DNA from 2 places in the Actinoalloteichus sp. GBA129-24 genome. Region 1 is predicted to be linked to the other one. Evidence: predicted binding sites of a transcription regulator. Region 1 holds the regulator's gene; the other holds the start of a gene.

What was found. Region 1 encodes LexA, which represses DNA repair genes until DNA is damaged. Its sites were predicted from a motif close to CGAACACGTGTTCG; they were not measured.
Region 2: the regulator LexA is predicted to act here: its motif matches at 4,103-4,116, upstream of UA75_RS04300 (exonuclease SbcCD subunit D).

What each region holds. Positions count from the first base shown of each region.
Region 1 is NZ_CP016077.1:1,912,085-1,919,359, reverse strand. It holds gene UA75_RS08705 (prevent-host-death protein) at 1-359, opposite strand, end outside; gene UA75_RS08700 (vitamin B12-dependent ribonucleotide reductase) at 530-3,403, opposite strand; gene nrdR (transcriptional regulator NrdR) at 3,589-4,071, opposite strand; gene UA75_RS08690 (LysM peptidoglycan-binding domain-containing protein) at 4,283-4,636, opposite strand; gene lexA (transcriptional repressor LexA) at 5,055-5,780, shown strand; gene UA75_RS08680 (hypothetical protein) at 6,263-7,243, opposite strand.
Region 2 is NZ_CP016077.1:907,842-915,116, reverse strand. It holds gene UA75_RS04305 (AAA family ATPase) at 1-2,886, opposite strand, end outside; gene UA75_RS04300 (exonuclease SbcCD subunit D) at 2,883-4,046, opposite strand; gene rmuC (DNA recombination protein RmuC) at 4,211-5,194, shown strand; gene UA75_RS04290 (DUF6542 domain-containing protein) at 5,300-6,283, shown strand; gene UA75_RS04285 (4-hydroxy-3-methylbut-2-enyl diphosphate reductase) at 6,748-7,275, opposite strand, start outside.

The sequences.
Region 1 (7,275 bases):
AACTGCACCAGACCCCAGTTGTCGCGGTGGTTCGGCGCAGCGAGCAGGCGCTCCTGCCAGTCCTGCGCATACTCCCGAAGAGCATCGACCATCTCGGCGATCGCCTCGTCGAACGACGCGCCATCAGCGGAAACCGGCAGCCCCGGAATGAAAACCGACCAGCTGTCGGCCTCGGGAACGACCTGGGCATCCGACGGGACCGTCGACGCAAGGAACCGACGCAGGCGCTCCACATCCACCAGCGCCGTCATGACCGAGTCACGCCGAACCGTGGCGACTCGGCCTTCCTCGGCAGCGTCAAGCAGCTTCTTCAGATGCGTGCGAGCTTCGGTGTAGCTCTCGTAGTGAACGGTAGCCATACCCGCCTCCCCGGTCGGTCCCACAACAACCCCACCCACGGCCAAGTACGTCACGTACTTTCATTTGGTGGAGTCGCCTCTCGCAGACGCGGCACAGACACGGAAAGAGCCGGGGCGCGCCATCGCGCCCCGGCTCTGACCAGGTAGTTCACCCATTAACGGCGCCAGTGTCAGCTACACCCGGAGGTCGAGCCGCAGCCCTCGCACAGGTAGCAGGAGCCCGACGGACGCATCTTCGTGCCGCAGGTGAAGCACAGCGGCGCGTCGGCCGCCTTGCCCAGCCTCAGCTCCATCAGCTCCGTGGAACTGCCGGCCGCCCGGTCCGGCTGTCCCTCGACGGCGGGCTTCCGGTCGGCGTCGACGGAGGTCTGCAGCCCTTCGAAGTCGACCTTCTCGCTCACCGGCGCCGAGGTGTCCGGGTAGTCAGCCTCGACCTGTGCGGTGCGCTCGGCCGCCGTGAACACGCCCAGCCCGGCCCGCTTGTCGTAGGGCAGGTAGTCCAGGGCCATCCGACGGAACAGGTAGTCCAGCACACTGGTGGCGATGCGGATGTCCGGGTCGTCGGTCATGCCCGCAGGCTCGAAGCGCAGGTTCTGGAACTTCGAGACGTAGAACTCCAGCGGGATGCCGTACTGCAGACCGACGGAGATGGACATGGAGAAGGCGTCCATCACGCCTGCCAGCGTCGACCCCTGCTTGCCGAGCTTCACGAACATCTCGCCCAGCCCGTCATCCGGGTAGGAGCCCGCGTGCAGGTAACCCTCGGCGCCGCCGACCGTGAAGGAGTAGGTCTGGCTCGGACGCTTCTTGGGGAGCCGCTTACGGACCGGCCGGTACTCGACCACGGTCTCCGGCGACTTCTCCGCCGTGCTGCTCTTGGACACCGACAGCGGCTGGCCGACCTTGCAGTTGTCCCGGTAGATCGCCAACGCCTTGAGGCCCAGCTTCCAGCCCTGGAAGTAGATCTCCTTGACGTCCTCGACGGTCGCGTCCTCCGGCATGTTCACCGTCTTGGAGATCGCCCCCGAGATGAAGGCCTGCACCGCCGCCATCATGCGAACGTGGCCCAGCGGCGAGATGGAACGCTCGCCCATGGCGCAGTCGAAGACCTCGTAGTGCTCGACGCGCAGGCCCGGAGCATCGATCACGTGCCCGTGCTCGGCGACGTACTCGACGATCGCCTCCACCTGCTCCTGCTGATAGCCGAGCGAGGACAGAGCGCGGGGCACCGTCTGATTGACGATCTGCATCGACCCGCCGCCGACGAGCTTCTTGAACTTCACCAGCGCCAGGTCCGGCTCGATGCCGGTGGTGTCGCAGTCCATCATCAGACCGATGGTGCCGGTGGGGGCGAGCACGCTCGCCTGCGCGTTGCGCCACCCGTTGCGCGCGCCGACCTCGAGCCCCTGCTGCCATGCCCGGCTAGCCAGTGTGCGCACCGCGGCGTCGTTGGCGTGCAGCGTGCGGATCTCGTCGTTGGCCGCCGAGTGCTTGCGCATGACGCGCTGGTGCGCCTCGGCGTTACGGGCGTATCCCTCGTACGGACCGACGATTCCCGCCAGTTCGGCCGAACGCCGGTAGGCGACGCCGGTCATCAACGAGGTGATGGCGGCGGCGAGCGAGCGGCCGCCCTCGGAGTCGTAGGCATGCCCGGTCGCCATCAGCAGCGCGCCCAGGTTGGCGTAGCCGATGCCCAACTGCCGGAAGCGACGGGTGGTGTCGCCGATGGCCTCGGTCGGGAAGTCCGCGAAGCAGATGGAGATGTCCATCGCGGTGATGACCAGTTCGACGGACTTCTCGAAAAGCTCACCGTCGAAGGTGCCGTCCGCCTTGAGGAACTTCATCAGGTTGAGCGAGGCGAGGTTGCAGCTCGAATTGTCCAGGTGCATGTACTCCGAGCACGGATTCGACGCCGAGATCCGTCCCGACTCCGGGCAGGTGTGCCAGTCGTTGATCGTCCCGTCGTACTGAATGCCGGGGTCGGCGCACTCCCAGGCGGCCTGGGCGATCTTGCCGAAGAGGTCTTCCGCATCGACCTCGTCGATCACCTCGCCGGTGATCCTGGCACGAAGGCCGAAGTCGCCCTTGGACTCCACGGCGCGCATGAACTCGTCCGAGACCCGCACGGAGTTGTTGGCGTTCTGGTACTGCACCGACACGATGTCGGAGCCGCCGAGGTCCATGTCGAAGCCCGCGTCGCGCAGCACGCGGACCTTCGCCTCCTCCTTGGCCTTGGTCTCGACGAACTCCGCGATGTCGGGGTGATCGACGTCGAGGACCACCATCTTGGCGGCGCGGCGGGTGGCACCGCCAGACTTGATGGTGCCTGCCGAGGCGTCGGCGCCGCGCATGAACGAGACCGGCCCGGAGGCGGTGCCGCCAGAGGAGAGCAGTTCTCGAGAGGAACGGATTCGCGACAGGTTCAGTCCCGCGCCAGAACCGCCCTTGAAGATCAGACCCTCCTCGCGGTACCAGTTGAGGATCGACTCCATCGTGTCGTCGACGGCGAGGATGAAACAGGCCGAGACCTGCTGCGGCGAGCTCGTCCCGACGTTGAACCACACCGGGGAGTTGAAGCTGAACACCTGGTGCAACAACATCCAGGTCAGCTCGTGCTCGAAGACGACCGCGTCCTCGTCGGTGTCGAAGTAGGCGTTCTCGACGCCTGCCGCGACGTAGGTCTTGACGACGCGATCGATGAGCTGTCGAAGGCTGTGCTCCCGATGCTCGGAGCCCACCGCGCCCCGGAAGTACTTGCTCGTGACGATATTGACGGCGTTGACCGACCAGAAGTCCGGGTATTCGACGCCGCGCTGCTCGAAGTTGATCGAACCGTCACGCCAGTTCGTCATCACCACGTCGCGGTGCTGCCACGTCACCTCGTCGTAGGGATGGACTCCCTCGGTGGTGTGCACTCGGCGCACCCGAAGACGCGCCCCCGCGCCGTCGGCGGGCTCCCCCGAGGAGGACGCCGTGTTCGCCGCGTTCGCCGCCGACTTGGCCCGCTTGGACCGTGCCGGTGCACTCCCGACGGTCTCTGTCATGCCGCTCACTCTCATTCTCCAGGGCCCGACCGGACGATCCCCTCGTCCGTCCGACCACGACCCGGCTAGGTACCGCACTGTGTCGTCGCGCATCGGCCGCCCCGGATCGAGCCGTGGCGGTACCGCACTGTGATTCCCACCTGTCCGCCGAGAAGGGCCGCGACCACCGCCCGTCGGCGCGTCGATCAGACGAAGGCCTCTCCCGAAGGCCGCTCGTCCGCAGGGTCCGCCGTCCGCAGATCGGCGATCTCCTTCTCGAAGTCCTCCACCGAGGAGAAGGATCTGTACACGCTCGCGAAGCGCAGATAAGCGACCTCGTCGAGGCTGCGCAGTGGGCTGAGGATCGCCAGCCCGACCTCGTTGCTGGGGATCTCGGCGCATCCGGTCGCCCGGATGGCCTCCTCGACCCGATGTGCCAACTGCTGTAGCGCGTCCTCATCGACCGGCCTGCCCTGGCAGGCACGACGAACGCCTCGGACGACCTTGTCGCGGCTGAACGGCTCGGTGACCCCGGAACGCTTCACCACGGCGAGAACCGACTCCTCCACGGTGGTGAACCGCCGACCGCAGTCCGAGCAGGATCGCCTGCGCCGAATCGCCTGGCCGTCCTCCACCTCACGGGAGTCGACCACTCGCGAGTCGGGGTGCCTACAGAACGGGCACCGCACGATCCATCACCTCACATAACCGATCACCGAACAGCCAGTGTCGCTCTGCCACCGCATCAGCACGAGCTGTGGCAGAACCCCAATCTGTGGACACGTAAGCCCGTTGCGACCACAAGATGTTGGGGTAGAACCTAGGCTCCGATCGATCGGATTGCAAGTCGACAGGCGGTCCGACACGCCGGTTGTGACGACCTGACGCGCCGCAGCCGAATCACCCCCGCGCGTGGTCGCCCGCCGCGGGCACCCGCAGCACCCGGCCGACGCGTAACTCGGCGACCTCGGGGCCGTTGAGCAGCCGAATCCGGTCGACGACCTCGGCTGGAGCGCTGCCAGGAACCGCCCGCCTCGCTATCGACCAGACCGTCTCGCCCGCGCCCACCGTGGTGATCGTCGTCGCTTCCGGAACCGGGCCCGCGGAGGAGGGACGCGCGGCCCCCCAGGCCATGCCGAGCAGCAGCGCGACGAGCACCAGGACCAGCCCCGCCAGGCCGAGCAGACCGATCGGCCGGACCGGCCGAGTGGACGCGCCGAGGCGGGCCGCGGGAGCCGACCGAGCACGATGCATGCCGGAACCGCCCGCCGAACAGGACGACCCGAGGCGCAGCAGACGCCCATGGCGAGCAGACGCCCGCGCCGCACCCGCACGCCCGACGCGACGGACGGGCGCCCGAGGCGGCGCGGGCGCACACTGATCGCCGTGATCGCGTCGCGTGCGCTCGTCGGAGGTAATGGTCACGAGTCCTCCCGCGAAGGTCTTTCATGAATCGAACAGCTGTTCGATCGAACCCCTGTGCGATTTTCTACCACTGCATTCGCGGGAAGGCCAGCCCAAGGGGCGAATTCCTTCGAACAGGTGTTTGATCTTGCGTAGGTCACGAGTTACCGTTGTGGTCTCTTCACGAGCACAAAGCGTGAGAATGACTGATGGGGCACCCGAGAGGGTGGCGGGAGCAAGGCCTGCACGACAGGCCGGGAGGCACGAGATGGCACGCAAGACGACGGCGCAGGACACCGGCGGCGCGCGCGATGGCGCGGCGGTGCGTGCACTACCCGAGCAGTCCGAGGCCGCCTCGGTCGAGGCACTGACGCCCCGGCAGCATCGGGTGCTGGAGGTGATCCGGGAGTGGCTCGACCGCAACGGCTATCCGCCGAGCGTGCGTGAGATCGGCGAGGCGGTCGGCCTGACGTCGACGTCGTCGGTCGCTCACCAGCTCAGGACACTGGAGCGCAAGGGCTACCTGCGCCGCGACCCGAACCGTCCTCGGGCCGTCGGCGTGCTCCCCATCGACCGCGTCCCGCAGGCACCAGCCACTGCGGACCCCGACCAGGACGGCGCGCCCGTGTACGTGCCCATGCTGGGTCGGATCGCCGCAGGCGGGCCGATCCTCGCCGAACAGGCCGTGGAGGACGTCTTCCCGCTGCCGCGCGAGATCGTCGGCGAAGGCTCGCTCTTCCTGCTGAAGGTCGCGGGTGACTCGATGATCGACGCGGCGATCACCGACGGCGACTGGGTCGTCGTCCGCCAACAGCCCACGGCCGAGAACGGCGACGTGGTCGCCGCGATGATCGACGGCGAGGCCACGGTGAAGACGCTCAAACGACGCGACGACCACGTGTGGCTCATGCCGCACAACCCGGCCTACGAGCCGATTCTGGGCGACGAGTCGACGATCCTCGGCAAGGTCGTCGCCGTGCTCCGCAGGCTCTGATCGGCACGGGGGCAGCCGCTTCGGCCGGGGGTACCCGACGGACGCTCTCCGGGCACGTCGCGAGTTCGACACGTCGCGAGTTCGACACGGTGGCGGGGAGCAGGAGCACCCCGCCTGAGGGTCTTCGGCGGCCACGCCAGGACACCGAGCCGGTGTTCGCGGCGCGCCGACGCCGACGCGTGCTCGGGTGCCCGTTGCTGCGCTGCGGGAGTCAGCAGAGTGCTCCCACCGGTTCACCGCCACGAGGCGAAGCGGCCCGTGCTGCCGGGCGCACCGCACGCCCGGCGGACAACCGTCGGCGTCACATGCTCAGCGAGGCGGGCTCTTCCGCGGCCAGCCAGCAGGTCGGTTTGCGCGACATCCGGCCCGAGCCTGCTCGGACAAGCACCCGCACACGCACCCGGGCAGACCCCGCGACGCCGGCCGACCGCCCCGCTCAAGCGACCCGCCTCTCCGATTCGCCGAATCGACGGCCGCCCTGATCAGCACCTTGCGCCGCCTCCTCCACGGCGCCACCACAGCAGCACTCCCGCCGCCAGCGTCACTGCGGCCACGCTGATGCCGACCTGCCGCAGGCCGGGCGGGCCCTCTGACGACTGTGTGTCCGCCGGGGCGGCGGACGGCGGCGCGTCCCGTCCGGGTTCGGCGGGTTCGGCGGCCGATTCGGACGAGAGACCGGCCTCCCGATCCCGACGTTCCAGCTCCGCCGCGAGCAGCCCCGTGGCATCGGGGACCGCACGGATCGGCTGGTCGGCGCCCTCAGAGCCACTGAGCAGGGTCCCGTCGGGTTCCCACGCCACTGCCTCGCCCTGTGGCTCGTCCGGCAGCGGGATACGCAGCGGCTCGCCCGCCAAGGCACTCAGGACGTCTCCGTCGGGTGCGGGAAAGAGATAGGCATCGGTATAGGTGCGCAGGGCCACCACGGTCCCGTCTGGATGAACCGAACCGCCGGTGACCAGGAAGGAACCGACGAAACCCGGCACCGGGCCACCCGGTGTGTCGGAGCCGCTCAGCCGAACCGACCCGACCCGTTCCAACGGCACCGGGCCGGGAACGGCCAGCGGCTCGGCAGGACGATAGATCTCGGCGGGCCCGATCAATTCCTTCGTGACGATGTAGGGGACGCCGTCTCGACCGATCAGCAGCGCCTCGGCGTCGCGCGGCCCGTCGGGGTAGGTAAGCCGGTGCAGCGCCGCGACCCCGTCGGGCCGGATCGACACGAGGGCGACCGTCTCCCGCCGATGCCGGTTGTCACCGGTCTCCGCGACCCACAGGGTCCCGTCGGGGGCCATCGCGAGATCACCCACGTCGTAATGATCGACCCCGGTCGGTATCACGCGCTCGACGACGCAGTCCCGATTGACCACGAAGACCTGCACGAGCGGATCGTGATCGTTCACCATGTACCAGCGGTCGCCGTCGGACACCAGGCCCGACAGCATGGTGATCGCCGGGTCGGTCATCACGCACACCGGCTCCGGCGCGGGAACCGAGA
Region 2 (7,275 bases), 1.0 Mb from region 1:
GTCGAGAAGTGCGCCTCCCGTCTCCGCCGCGACGACATCGGCCAGGCCTAACGCCAGGGCCAGTGAGGCCAGGAACGACTCGCCCCCGGAGAGGGTCTTCGCCGGGCGCGCTCGGCCGGAATAGTCGTCGACGACATCCAGCCCGAGGCCGCCCCTTTTTCCTCGGGCACCTCCCGCATCCGAATGCACGAAGGAGTACCGGCCCTGGCTCATCCGTTGCAGCCTGCGGGTGGCCGTCACCGCCACCTCTTCGAGCCGAGCGGCCAGCACATAGGACCGCAACGACATCTTCCGGCTGTTCTGGCCGCGCCCGTTCACGACATCGGTCAGGGCCGAGAGGGTCGCGAAATCCGACTCCACCGGCGCGAGTTCTCGGGCAGCCTCGGTCCATCGCGCCGCCAGCCCGGCCAGTTCCTCATCGGCCGCCTCGGCCGCCCGCAACCGGGCGACGGCCTCTTCCGCCGTGCGGCGCGCACTGTCCGCCACTGCTGTCAGGACCTCGACGTCCGGAACCTCGGCGGTCTCGGCCTCGTGGAGCGCCGGATCAGCAAGCTCGGCGCGCAACGCTGTCTCCTGCCGATCGACGGACCGCAGGGCTTCGTCGAGTCGGGTCATGGCGGGCTCGTCGCGCGATGCCGCCAGGGCATCGTCCACCCCGTCGAATCCCGCCTGTGCGACCGCCGCGCGCAACCGATCGCACCGATCGCGCAGTCGCTCCGCCGACTCGACGGCAGCGACGGTGCACTCGGCTAGCTTGTCGACGACCTCGGCGGTCGCCAGCAGCACCCGCCGCCGCGCAGAGACGTCGGGAAAGCCGGCCGCAGCCGCCGTGAGCCGGTCGGCCCGCTCGGCGATGAGTTGCTCCAGGTGCTCCACCCTGCTGCGAACCGAACCAAGCTCGCCCTCGACCGTCAATCGATCGCGATGCAGTTCAGCCGACTCCTGCTCCAGACGATGCAGGAGATCAGCTCGCTCGCTCTCGCGGGCCGCCAGGTCTACGGCGACAGACAGCTCCGTCGCGGCCTCGTCCAGTGCCGTGGACAGCTCCGGCTCGCTGCGGCAGGCAAGCTGTTCGAGGATCGTGTCCCGCGCGAGCAGCTCGGCCTGCACACGCGCAGAGGCCGCCTCCCTGGCCAGCGCAGCCTGGTGTTCTGCGTCGACGGCCGTCTGCTCCTGCAGCTCGGTGACCAGGGACGTGTGCTCGGCAGGTGCCGGGTGATCGCGCGAACCGCACACCCCACAGGGCCCGTCCGGCACCAGTGCCCCCGCCAGCTCGGCAGCCATTCCTGCCAGCCGTCGATCCCGCAGATCGAGCAACAGCTCACGCGCGATCTGATGAGCGTCGACGGCGTCCTGCCCGGCCTGTCGAGCCGCGACCAGACGCTCCTCGGCCGAGGGCAGTTCACGTGCGGAGGCACACAGCCGGGTCAGTTCGTCATGTCGTGTCCGGAGCCCGTCGAGGGCAGCCGAGGCGGCCGTGGCCTCGGCCAGCTCGCGCCGCGCCTCATTCAACTCGGTGGGCAGCTGCTCGGCACGACGTTCGAGTTCGGCGAACGCCTTCTCGGCCTGGTCCCGGTCCGAGAGGGCCTCGGCCAGCCGCAGCCGATCCGGTTCCTGACGCTCGGCTTCCGCGACCAGCCCGGCCAGCCTGCCCGACTCCTCCCGACGAGCGGCCGCGAACGCGCGGAGATCCGCCGCCGAGGACCGGTCGGCAGGACTCTCATCCTGGTCGACGACGAAGGCATCCGAACAGGACCGTTCCACCGTCGTCTCGTCGGGCCGTACCGATGGGACGAGTTCCGTGACCGAGGCGTCGCCTGCGTTCTCCGGCCACGTGGCGGCGACGGCGCGGACCTCGTCCTGTGCCGCCGCGACCCTCTGACGCCGATCGTGCAGGTCGGTCGCCGCCCGGAGTCGCTCCTGCTCCTCGGCGGCGACCGGTGCGGCCCGGCGAGCATCGGCGAGCTCCTCAGCCCACGCCACCCGCTCGTCGTGCCGCTCGGCGAGTTCGTCCAGCCGGGCGAGGAGTTCTCGTCGACGAGCGGCAGCGGCAGCCTGGCGCGCCCCGTCGACGGCCGCCTGTTCCGCACGTCGCCGTCGGTCGGCGGCGAGCCGTTCCGACTCTCCTGCCTCATTCCGTTCTTCGACGACTCGCCCCCGCACCGCGTCCACCCACGCAGCCACCGGCTCGTCGTCCTGCGGCGGCTCCGTTCCCGCCGCCTGAGCTATCCGGGCGACGAACTGCTCCACCCCTCGGCGTGCCGTCTGCACGTCCTGGTGTCGCGCCGTGCGCCGTTCGCGGAACCAGCGCTCGGTGTCGGCGAATCGCTGAGTGCCGAAGAGCTGTTCCAGCAGCTTCTCGCGATCCTCGGTCTCAGCTCGCAGGAACTGGGCGAACTCGCCCTGCGGGAGGAGGACGACCTGGAAGAACTGGGTGTAGGTCATCCCGATCAGCCTGCCGACCGTCCTGGCCACCTCGTCGATCCGGCTCAGACCGTCCGGGGGGTAGCCGACGGGCACGCTGCCGAGCCAGCCAAGCGACACCTTCGCCTGCACTGTGGTCGTGCCGGAGCCGCGCTTCTTAGGTCGCTCGAACTCGGGACTGCGAACGATTCTGATGCGATGTCCCTGGATAGTGAGCTCCAGTTCCACTCTGGTCGCGACGGTGTCCGCAGCATGATCACATCGCAGCCTGCGTACCTGGCCTCTCGCACCGGGAACCTGCCCGAACAACGCGTAGGCGACGCCGTCGAGCAGCGTCGTCTTTCCTGCGCCGGTCTCGCCGTGCAGGAGGAACAGGCCGTCCGCGCTCAACGCATCGAAGTCGACGTGCACCGTGCCCCGATACGGGCCGAACGCCGTCATCGCCAACCGATGAAGCCTCACGATCGCACCTGCTCTCCGCCGACCGAATTGAATGCGTCATCGAGCAGCCGCAGCTCGACCTCGTCGGGTTGCGCGCCTCGGCAGTCGGCGACGAAGGAGGCGGCGAGCTCCCGATCGTTCTTGCCTCGGACGGCCTCGGAGTAGTGCAGCCCGGCATTCACCAGCCCGCCCGCAGGCTGCCAGTCCAGGTGCACGGCATGGGGAAAGCGCTCCTGGAGCCGTCGCATCGGCTCCAGGGGGCGAACGCGATCAGTCAGGGTGACCGAGAGGTAGCACTCGGCCAGGGCCTCGTGTTCCGGGTCCGCCAGCAGATCGTCGAGCCTGCCCGTCAGCATCGCGAGTCTGCGCGGAACCGGCAGTTCATGTCGGCGCACCTCGCCGAGCCCGTCGGCGTCGAGGTCGACGAGCCACACCGACTTGCGGTGTGCCCGCTCGGAGAACGAGTACGCGAGTGGACTCCCCGAGTAGCGGAGTTCTGGTCGCAGGGTCTGCGGTCCGTGTAGATGGCCCAGTGCGACGTAGTCGATTCCCGCGAACACCGACGCGGGCACCTGCTCGACCCCGCCGATCGCGATCTTGCGCTCCGACTCGCTGCCCTGGCCGCCGGTGACGAATGCGTGTGCCAGCACCACGGATCGCACTCCGGGACCACGAGCCGAGAGATCGGCGGTGATCCGTCGCATCGCCTCGGTGAGGACGCCGGTGTGGCCTGCCTCGATGCGCCGCCCGTCGAGCTCCATGCTGTGCCGGGCCGGGTCCGGGTCCAGGTAGGGAATTCCGTAGAAGGCCACCGCTCCGTGCTCGTCGTCGAGGACGACGGGAGCGTCCAGCCCGGAGATGCGGGTCCGCAGATGCAGCCCGCCTGCCGCGGCGAAGTCCGCATACGCCCCCAGTCTGGGAGCCGAGTCGTGGTTTCCCGGAGTGAGCACGATGGTGGCGCCCGCGTCCCGCAGTGCCGCGAGGACGTGGTGACAGACGCCGACCGCCTCGCCGGACGGCACGGCACGGTCATAGAGATCGCCCGCGATGACGACCACGTCGACTCCTTCCGCCCGCACCAGTTCTGCCAGTCCTGCCAACACATCCCGTTGATCGCCGAGCAGATCTCGACCGTGGAACGTACGGCCGAGATGCCAGTCGGAGGTGTGGAGGATGCGCATGCCGTCACGCTAGAGGCCGTCGGCGCGCAGATCACTCTCAACCCCCGAGATCCACTCGAACGTGTGTTCGACAGTCCGATCACGAGCATCCACCACCTCGGGTGGGCCATGATCGGTCCAGGACGACTTCGTCCACTCGGGACGAGACCGGCAGGAGGTTGGACATGTCCGCAGTAGTGATCAGCACTGCGGCGATCGTGCTCGCGCTGGCTCTCGCGGGCGCTCTCGCCCTGGTGTGGCGGCTCTACACCGACAGCGTGCGGCGCACCGATGCCGCGATGGACATGGTGGGCGCGGAACGGACCAGATCCGCAGAGCACCAGGCGGCGCTGCGCCGTTATGAGGTCGCGTTCGCCTCGATCAGCGGGCGAGGCGAGTTGGGCGAGCAGATGCTCGTTGAGACGGCCAAGGCTCTGGGCCTGCGCGAAGGTCTGCACTTCACGGTCCAGACCGACCTGGCGGGCGGCGGCTCGGCACGGCCCGACCTCGTCCTCTCGGTCGGCGACGGCAGGCAGGTCCCGGTCGACGCCAAGACCAGCCTGGCCTGCTGGGTGGAGGCGGTCGAGACCGACGACGCGACGGAGCGGGCCGACGCACTGCGCGTCCATGCCCGCAACATTCGCGCCCGCGCCGCCGAACTGGCAGGACGGGAATACCAACGCTGGGCCGACGCCATCTACGGGGCGATCATGTTCGTCCCCTCCGACGCGGCCGTCGTTGCCGCTCTCGACACCGACCCGCACCTGCTGCGATGGCTGCTCGACCGCCGGGTATTCCTGTGTGGTCCGACAGGCTTCGGCGTGCTGGCCTCCGCCGCACTGTTCTCGGCCACGGAGCGCGCCTTGGCCGAGGACGTCGAGCAGGTCCGACGTCAGGCCGCTGCGGCGCACCGGTCGGCGGGTGCCGCCGTCGACGCGGTCAATCTGTCGAGCACCCATCTGCAGAGATTCCTGTCCGCGCGGAGGAGGGAGCTCGACGCACTGGAGGGTTTCAGGGCCGCCACGGAGCCACTACAGGAGGCGGCAGCCAGCCCCACGGGGCTCGCCTCCGTCCGGCGAGACGAGACGGTCGCGGCCTTAATACCAGCCGAGCGGCAGTCGCTGCCCGAGCCGTCGCACGAACCGATCGGCGCCAATGGAGACGACTGATGAATCTGGACTGAACGGCCAAGGACGACATTCACCCGACCTGCCCGGATGGTGAACTCGCCAGTCCGACCGAATCCATACGGTGAACAGATTACGGTGGACGCCGTGAGCGCCTCCCGCGACCGTGAACAGCTGCTGTCTGCCGACGAAGAGCCGACAGAGATCCCTTGGGCCGAGCGATCGGCATTCCGCGACTCCCGAGGGATCACCTGGTGGATGGCGATCCTGGTCGCGCTCGGGTCCACCCTGATCGGCACCCTCGTCGACGTGCTGTTCCTTGACGGGCCCCGGCTCGTCTCCCAGGTGATCTACGCGCTCGGCTGCGTACTTGCCGTGGCGCTGGTTCAGCGGCAGAGCCTGTTCGGGCCGATCGTCCAGCCGCCCCTGATCCTGGGGGTGTCACTCCCGCTGATCCTGTGGTTGACGGGGAGCTCCGCCGGCGGCGGCATGGCGGGGATGGTCCTGAACCTGGGACTGCCACTGATCGACGCCTTTCCGGTGATGGGAATCACCACCGTGCTCACCGTGGGGATCGGGCTTGCCCGTTACTTTCTGCAACGAGAGCCGCTGCTGGACGCAGAGGACGAGTCCACCCCGGTCAGGAAGAAGACCGCCGACGCCCGGAAACGACCCACGAGGAAGTCTCGGACCGGCGCGGACCGGTCCGACGAGTCCCGCCGAGAAGGAGGAGCACGGTCCGCAGGATCGAAGTCGAAGGCAGAAGGCAGGCCGCGGCCGTCCTCAGAGGCACGGGCAGCCGGACGGTCCGCGAGTGCGGCGGGCGCGGCGCCGAAGGGCGCTCGCGCATCTTCGGACAAGGCGGGCGTGCCCCGGCGACCGAGCCGCCCGGCCAGGCCGCGCGATGATGAGCCGGGGGAACGACCCGCTGGGGAGCCTCGCTCGTCGGCACCCCGCCGGACGAGTGCGGCGGGCAGGCCGCAGGGCAGTCGGACAGCTCGGCAGGAGCCCCGTACGGGGCGGCCCGCACGCGCGCCTCGGGAGCCCGACCAGCCCGACGCGGCAGGCGGGCGGGCCAGACCAGAACCTCGGCGACGGCAGCCCCGCCGCCGAGATGACCTCGACGACTGATCTGATCCGACCATGGCCGAACCGCCTGCCTGCGCTGATCGACGACCAGCCAGGCAGGCGATCAACCATCACAACCAGCCGAGAGTCGGTCCGATCAGACCGACCAGCGTGTCCAGGGCCGAATACCGGACAGGCAATGCCATCACTCGAGGCGACTACCGACCTGCCCCGATCACCAACCGGGCTAGACCACCAACCGGGCTAGACCGCCCAGGCTCGCCCATCGACCAGGCAAATTGACCCCGCAGGCAGGGCGACCAGGTCAGATGCCTCATCAGGCCGGACAGCTGATGCGCTCGACCGGGCCGAGGCGGGCGGGCGGCGGACCCCCGTCAACGGAGACGGCAGCCAGCCGAACGGCCGTCGACCGACCACCCGACCCGGCCGCCTGCCGGACCGGCCCGCAGCCCGCAGCCCGCAGCCCAAGATCAAAGGCTGCGGGTCCGCTGGCACTGCAGGACGCCTCAACGGACGTCGGACATCGCCTGTCGAAGCTCGCGAGGCAGTGCAAAGGTGATCTTCTCGTTGGCGGTGGTGACCTCTTCGACCTCGCCCCAGCCGCGTTCCGCCAGGTAGTCCAGGACGCCAAGCACCAAGACATCGGGCACCGACGCGCCGCTGGTCACACCGACCGTGGTGACACCGTCCAGCCAGCTCTCGTCGATCTCACGCGCGAAGTCGATCAGATACGCGGCGTCGGAGCCCGACTGCACCGCCACCTCGACGAGCCGCTTGGAGTTCGACGAGTTCTGCGAGCCGACGACCAGCACGAGTTCGCATTCGGCGGCCATCGCCTTGACGGCGACCTGCCTGTTCTGAGTGGCGTAGCAGATGTCGTCGGACGGCGGGTCGCGAAGCTCGGGGAAGCGCTCCTTGAGCTGGTCGACCCGCTCCATGGTCTCGTCGACGCTCAGGGTCGTCTGCGACAGCCAGATCACCTTGGACGGGTCGCGGACCTCGACCTTGGCGACGTCCTCAGGCCGGTCGACGAG